2 linked regions of the Rhodopirellula bahusiensis genome follow. The protein of the gene in region 1 interacts with the protein of each later gene in a pairwise test. Links are inferred from orthologs where the notes say so. Each region holds a gene or a part of one and is shown in the gene's direction. Other genes may lie near its edges.

Region 1 (2,896 bases):
GCGGCGTCCCATGCGACCGGCTGCACCATGAACTGTGAGGGAAATCGGGCCTGTTGAATCTGCCACCGAATTGAACCGTCTGCGAGAGGAAATGAACTGCGATCACGCCGCCAATGCCTCAATCTAACGCTCGCACAAACGAACCAACAGGTCGGACGATCGCACGCCAGCGACCTCGCTTTTCGTGGCGACATTCATCTTTGAATGGAGCCTTGCGACTCTTGCACATTGCCACGCCCTGCCCCGGACCCAACATGAGTTATCCGGATAGGAAGCTCGATTGGGAATGTTGATGTCCGCCACCGAAGGCCAAGCCGAGACCGCTGCAGGAGGCCACTCCGCCAATCGGACAACGTGCGTTCTAACTCACTCCGGGTTGCAGCTGGCAGTGAGCCTGTTGGTTCTGCTGGCGGCGGTCTCATGGATGCAAACGACATCAACGCGATCCCAGTCTGAAGCGAGTGGGCGATCGCCGGATGCTTTTCCGCAATTGAGCATCGCGTTGAACTCGTCCGACGCTCGTGAATTGTCATTGTTGCCTGGAATCGGTCCCAAACTGGCCGATCGGGTTGTCCGGCACCGCGATTCTCACGGTCCGTTTGGATCCGTCGAGGATTTGTTGGCGGTTCACGGCGTCGGCCCGAAACTATTGCAGTCCCTGCGGCCTTGGGTGCACGTCAACCGGCGGCGGGTAACGGATCGGTTTGACGATTTCGGGGGCGGTGGCCATGATGAACGTCTCGCGAGAGTCGTCTCCGGCCGACTTTCTGACTGACCGCGTCCGTACGTCGACGTCGGCAAACGATTTCCAACCACGAGATTCAACGAGCATTCCAATGGCTCTGGCTGAAGACAAAGTCCGCGAAGCCCTCAAAGAGGTCATCGATCCCGAGTTGTACGTCAATATCGTCGACCTGGGATTGGTGTACGTCGTTCAAGTCGGCGAGGAAAAAGAAGACGGCCGCTACGACGTCAACGTCGAAATGACGATGACCAGCCCCATGTGCCCAGCCGGTCCACAGCTGGTCGCTGGAACCAAAAACGCTGCGGAATCGCTCGAAGAAGTTGACACTTGCGACGTGAAGGTCGTCATGGAACCGGCTTGGACTCCGGATTGTATGACCGACGAAGCTCGCGATCACCTCGGCATCTTTTAGTCGCGGTGACGGATTCGAAGACATCGCATAAGTATGGATTCCGCGTGGCCTACCAGGAAACTGACGGCCAGCGTCGAGTCCATCATGCCAACTACCTGAACTACTTCGAGCGTGGTCGGGTCGAGATGCTGCGCGATCTCGGTTTCAACTACAAAACAATCGAAGACGAAGGGCGGATGCTGGTCGTCGCCGAGATGAACGTGAAGTATTTCGCTCCTGCCGAATTCGATGACTGGCTGGAGCTGACGACCACGGTCGTGGAAATACGCAAGGTTCGAATGCGACACCTCTATCAAATTCACCGCGACGATCAATTGATCGTCGAAGCGGACTCGGTGATCGCCTGTGTCGATCGAACTGGCAAATTGGCTCGGTTGCCAAACCTGGAAGCTCGCTGACGGAGGTTTCCGTATGCGAGTCTTTGTTGGCGAATTTCTGTGTGGCGGCGGCATGCTGTCCACACCCCAAAACCAGATCCCGTCTTCGCTTTTGAGTGAAGGCCGAGCGATGTGGCAAGCCTTGGTCACCGATTTCGCGGACTGGGCGGAGGTGGTCACGCCGATCGATCCTCGGTTCGGTTTGCCAGGCATCGATTTGGTGGCCGACGTGCCGGATGCCGTTCGATGCGTCGCTCTCGAACTAGCGGAAACCGTTTGTGAACAATGGTTGAGGCTCGCAAAAAAATGCGACGTCGCAATTCTGGTTGCACCCGAAACGGATGGTGAACTTGCGAGACTCGTTGCCGCCTTCCGCGACGCAGATATCGATGTGTTGGCGGTTGATGAGCCGACGATGCAGATGGCCAGCGACAAATGGTTGACTGCGAAATGGTTGACGGAACACGCCATCCCCACACCGCTGACTTGGTCAAACAAGGATTCAAGCACGGACGAGCTCAAGCGTCAGTCGAGCAGGCTCGGTTCCGTTGGATTGACGGCGAATCGTTGGGTTCGAAAGCCGAGAGACGGATGTGGTTCCGAAGCCATTCGTGTTTTTGATGATTGGGAGCTTGCATGTTCCGCACTCCAAGACAACGAAGTTGCGCAAGCATGGATCGAAGGCCGGCCCGCATCAATCTTGGTTGTCGGCGAAGCGAAGAACGCGATCGCGGAACCAGTCATCTGTCCGGCGGTGTGGCAGCATTGTCAGCGGCGCAACGACGACACGGCGGCTGATAATCAATCCGCTGGTCGGTCGACTCACTACACTGGCGGTAGCGGACCGATCGATATCGAATTGCAATCGCGAGGATTCAAGCTCGCCAAGCAAGTCTTGCAAGCTTTGCCCGCGTCACCACGTGGGTTCTTGGGGATCGACTTCGTCTTAGGTGATCGTCCGGAGGATGACTGCGTGATCGAGATCAATCCGCGGCTGACCACGTCGTACATCGGTGTTCGACATCTGACAGATCAGAACCTGACCTCCATCTGGAACCCGTCGCTGATCACCGAACAGCCGGAAGCCAGCTTTTCGTTTCGAACTGGTTCGAATCAAGTTCGCTGGGCCACGAGTGGGGAAGTCCAAACGGACCGGAAGTCAAGCAGCGATTGCTGATGGATCACATGCGAGAGGCGGCGGCAAAGAAACCGCCGGCGCAACCGCCGCAGATGATGGCGGTCATCGCCGCTTTCCAGTTGTCTCGGAAGTGTCGGATGACAAAGATCGGAACGTACAGAATTGTCAGCGACAGCAACCCTTCGTTGCGGCTGACTTTGAAAGCACGAGCGATCAGGGTCAGC
Region 2 (4,313 bases), on another replicon or contig:
TGACCGGCGAAGCCACCCTGCATACGTGTTTGGAAGCGGAAAACACGGGATTAACGCTGGCTTTGGTCGGCCATCACGCCAGCGAACGCTTTGCCATGGAAACGCTGGCCGAGCAGCTGTTGCAAGAGATCCAACCGCTGCATGAAACCTTCGCCGACGATCGAGATTCATCGCCGCCTGATCCGGCGGGCAATTGGGTCCGTAGTAGCCAACGCGAACGAGATCCGATCGCAGTTGACCCAATTTCCCTCAACCCGTAACGTTGGAAGTTGGCATGGTTTACGCAAGCCGCACGCTTTCACACCCCCAATCGCACTGATTTGATCTTTTATGTCCATCCTGGAACGTCTTTGGGACATCCTTGGCCTCGTTTTCGGTAGCACGTTCGAACGTGTTGGCAGCCTGGCCACCAGCGTGTTTGGTTCCGCCAATGCCCGACAAGTCGCGAAATTGCAGGAATCCGCCGACCGAATCACGGCGATGGAATCAAAGTACGCGGGGTTGTCCGACGACGAACTCCGCGAACAAACCAAGCTGTTTCGCAAACGTCTTCGCGAAGGTGAGACGCTTGACGACATCATGGAAGAGGCCTTCGCCGTCTGTCGTGAAGGCGGCAAACGATTCCTGGGCATGCGTCATTACGATGTTCAGTTGGTCGGCGGCATGGTGCTGCACTCCGGCGCGATTGGCGAAATGGTCACCGGGGAAGGTAAAACCCTGGTCGCGACTCTGCCCGCTTACCTGAACGCTCTGGAAGCCAAAGGCGTTCACGTCATCACGGTCAACGATTACTTGGCCCGTCGTGACATGGAGTGGATGGCGCCGCTGTACATGAACCTCGGTCTGACCGTCGACGCGATCCAGTCCGGCATGTCGACCAGCGAAAAACAAGCCGCCTACCAGTGCGACATCACCTACGGAACAAACAACGAATTCGGTTTCGATTACCTGCGGGACAACATGCGTCCGGCTGCCAAGGGCGATGACCGTTTCCCCAGCGAAGTGCAGCAGTGCCAAGGCCCGCTGAACTACGCCATCATCGACGAAGTTGACAACATTCTGATCGATGAAGCTCGGACACCTCTGATCATCAGCGGCCCTGCCGACTTGGATTTGGGACGCTACGGCGAAGCCGACCGTGTCGCTCGACAACTGAAGAAAGAAGAACACTTCACCGTCGACGAGAAACAACACAACGTCACGCTGACCGACGAAGGCGTTCGTGCTGCGGAAGAGTTGGCGGGTGTGGAGAGCTTCTACACCGCGGGCAACATGGAATGGCCGCACCTGATCGACAACGCCCTGAAAGCCCACTACCTGTACAAGCTGGACGTCAACTACGTCGTCAAAGACAAACAAGTTGTCATCGTCGATGAGTTCACCGGTCGTCTGATGGATGGACGGCAATGGAGCGATGGTTTGCACCAAGCCGTCGAAGCCAAAGAAGGCGTGCCGATCAAGCAAGAAACGCAGACGTTCGCCACCGCTTCGCTGCAGAACATCTTCAAGATGTACAAGAAGCTGTCCGGGATGACCGGTACGGCTATGACCGAAGCGGACGAATTCTGGAAGATCTACAAACTCGACGTTGTCGCCATTCCAACGCACCGTGGATTGCAACGGATCGAACACCCCGACCTGATTTACTTGACCGAGAAGGACAAGTTCAAAGCGATCGCGGATGACGTCGAACGCACTCACAAGTGGGACGTGTTGGTGCTGAAAGATGGCACCGAGATGTGGGGCAACATCAAGTCCGAAACCGATTCGGCCGTGGAATTGCTTCCCAAAGGCGAAAAGCAGACCGAGACATTCTCTCGCGAAAAAATCGTTGCGGTCGAGCGAGCTGGTCGTCCGGTTCTGGTTGGTACCGTCAGCATCGAAAAGAGCGAACGCTTGTCCGCACTGCTGGAACGCCGCGGCATCAAGCACGACGTCTTGAACGCGAAGCAGCACGGCCGAGAAGCGGACATCGTTTCGCAAGCCGGCCGAATCGGCGCCGTCACGATCGCCACGAACATGGCCGGTCGTGGTACCGACATTATCCTTGGTGGTAATCCGGAAACGCTCGCCTGGTCGCAATTGCAACACAAATACCCGACGCGTTTGGAAGTGCCGGACGCCGAGTGGAAAGCTCTCGTCGACGAAATCGACGAACGCGAAAACATGAGTGCGGAAGGCAAGATCGTTCGTGAGATCGGCGGTCTGTACGTGCTCGGAACCGAACGACACGAATCACGCCGAATTGACTTGCAGCTTCGCGGTCGTTGCGGTCGTCAAGGCGACCCCGGTGGCAGCCGATTCTTCTTGTCTCTCGAAGACGACCTGATGCGGATTTTTGCTGGCGACTTCGTCAAAAGCATGATGGAACGCATGGGCATGAAGGAAGGCGAAGCGATCGAATCGTCGCTGGTCACTCGCCGAATCGCGGCGGCTCAGAAGAAGGTCGAAGAACGCAACTTCGAAATTCGAAAGAGCTTGCTCGAGTACGACGAAGTGATGGACGAACAACGCAAACGCGTTTACCGCTATCGCCAAAACTTGCTCGACGGACACAGCTCTCGCGAGATGCTGTTGACGTTGATCCACAACGAAATTCAATCGCAAGTCGACACGTTCCTGGATCCAAACTACGGCGTCGACACGTTCTCGGCGTTCGCCGGTGGAAAGTTGGGTTGCCAACTGGACGCTCGCGATTTCCAAAACATGGATTTCGAAATGGCGGACACTTACGCCAAGGATCAAGCCGAACGTGCATCGGAAGTCACCGTCGCTGAAGCCGTGGAAGAAAACCTTCCCGAGACGATGGAAGACGAATGGAACTGGAAGGCGATGGCCACCTGGGCGAACACTCGCTTGGTCACCAACTACCAAGACCATCAGTTGAAGAACAAAGATCGCGAAGAGATGATCGACGAGTTGATCGCTCACGCTCACAAGCAAATCGAAGAAACGGATTTGACCGAAGGCGAACCATTGCTGGAGGCCGACTACGGCCTTCGAGTTCTGTGTGCCTGGATGCGTCACAAGTTCGGTATCGAAACCACTCCGGAAGAATTCCGCGATGTGGAAGACCGCCGCAACGTCACCGAAGAACTCAATCGTCGTGCCGAAGCGGCTTACACCGAAAAGGAAGCCGAGTACCCGGTCCTGACCGGCATCTCTCGCTTCACCGACAAACAAGGTGCCCAGGTTTCACTCGACCGCGAAGGTTTGGTCGATTGGGTGCACGGTCGATTCAATCACGAACTCAGCGTCGATGAGGTCAAACTCAATCGTGACGACCTGAAGGTTCAGCTGATCCAGTACAGCAAGCAAACCGCCGGTGCCTCCGGTGGAATGCACGCTCAGGCAACCGAGAAAGTCGAAGATCTCTTCGGCAGAGCGGACGCCGACGTGACCGCCTCACTCGCCAGCGGACAATCCGGAAAGCTGGAAGCCTTGGCGACCTGGCTGCAAGAAGAGCTCGGTAACCGAAACACCGCCGAAGACCTTTCGCGGATGAATCGCGCCGAGCTGACTCTGGCTGTCAACGGTGCCGTCGATGACAAGTTCCACCCGGAAATGCGTCGGATGGAACGTCAGATTTTGCTGAACATCGTGGACGACTCGTGGAAGAACCACTTGTTGACGATGGACCATTTGCGAAGCAGCGTTGGCCTGAAGGGCTACGCTCAAATGGACCCCAAAGTCGAATACAAACGTGAAGGCATGCGACTGTTTGAATCCATGTGGGACTCAATTGGCGAACGCGTGACCGACCTGATCTTCCGCATGGAGTCTTTTAACGATGACTTCATTCGCAGCACGTGGGTCGACGCGAGAACTCGCCATGACGATGCCCACGAAGCCGGTCGTGCGGCCCAGCAATCGGCGCAAATGGAGTCCAACACCGCCGCCCAACGTGCCGCCGCAGGCAGCGAGGGTCGAGCCGAAGGCAGCGTTGACACCGTTCGAGTCGAAGAGCCTCGTATCGGTCGCAACTCACCGTGCCCCTGTGGCAGCGGCAAGAAATACAAGAGCTGCTGCATGCGTCGCGACCGTTGATCAAAAATGTGGCATAGGCTTCCAGCCTGTGAAGGGGATTCGACGTGGTCCCTCGCTCACGCGTCGGGTTATGATTCTCAAGCTCGTTTGATGTGAACCACTCAAACTCGGGACGGCTCGCGCCGTTCCGCTCAAACACCCGGTCCCAACGTTCCACGCCCTGCCAAGGAAGGCAACCATGTGGCTCAACATCGCCTACGCCGCAGCACTGACCGCGGTCTCGCCGTTGGTGCTGCACCGGATGATTCGCCACGGTCGCTATCGAC

Evidence for each region. The genes of interacting proteins can lie anywhere in the genome.
Region 2: the proteins of CEE69_RS19990 (region 1) and secA interact in binary tests that used the Escherichia coli proteins (3 or more experiments, as listed by UniProt). The link is inferred for Rhodopirellula bahusiensis from one-to-one orthologs.

The regions. Positions count from the first base shown.
Region 1 is NZ_NIZW01000016.1:89,140-92,035, reverse strand. The notes cover bases 34-2,858. They hold CEE69_RS19990 (acyl-CoA thioesterase), read left to right. Parts: upstream 34-1,162; coding sequence 1,163-1,555; downstream 1,556-2,858. Other genes in these bases: CEE69_RS19980 (hypothetical protein), read right to left, coding at 2,716-2,858; CEE69_RS19985 (ATP-grasp domain-containing protein), read left to right, coding at 1,569-2,711; CEE69_RS19995 (metal-sulfur cluster assembly factor), read left to right, coding at 837-1,157; CEE69_RS20000 (ComEA family DNA-binding protein), read left to right, coding at 293-775; dapB (4-hydroxy-tetrahydrodipicolinate reductase), read right to left, coding at 34-66. Also shown: more of dapB, read right to left, coding at 1-33; more of CEE69_RS19980, read right to left, coding at 2,859-2,896.
Region 2 is NZ_NIZW01000008.1:289,952-294,264, reverse strand. What follows is about bases 6-4,247. They hold secA (preprotein translocase subunit SecA), read left to right. Parts: upstream 6-330; coding sequence 331-4,047; downstream 4,048-4,247. Other genes in these bases: CEE69_RS12565 (3-deoxy-D-manno-octulosonic acid transferase), read left to right, coding at 4,226-4,247; CEE69_RS12575 (Nif3-like dinuclear metal center hexameric protein), read left to right, coding at 6-260. Also shown: more of CEE69_RS12575, read left to right, coding at 1-5; more of CEE69_RS12565, read left to right, coding at 4,248-4,313. UniProt on the Escherichia coli protein: Required for protein export, interacts with the SecYEG preprotein conducting channel.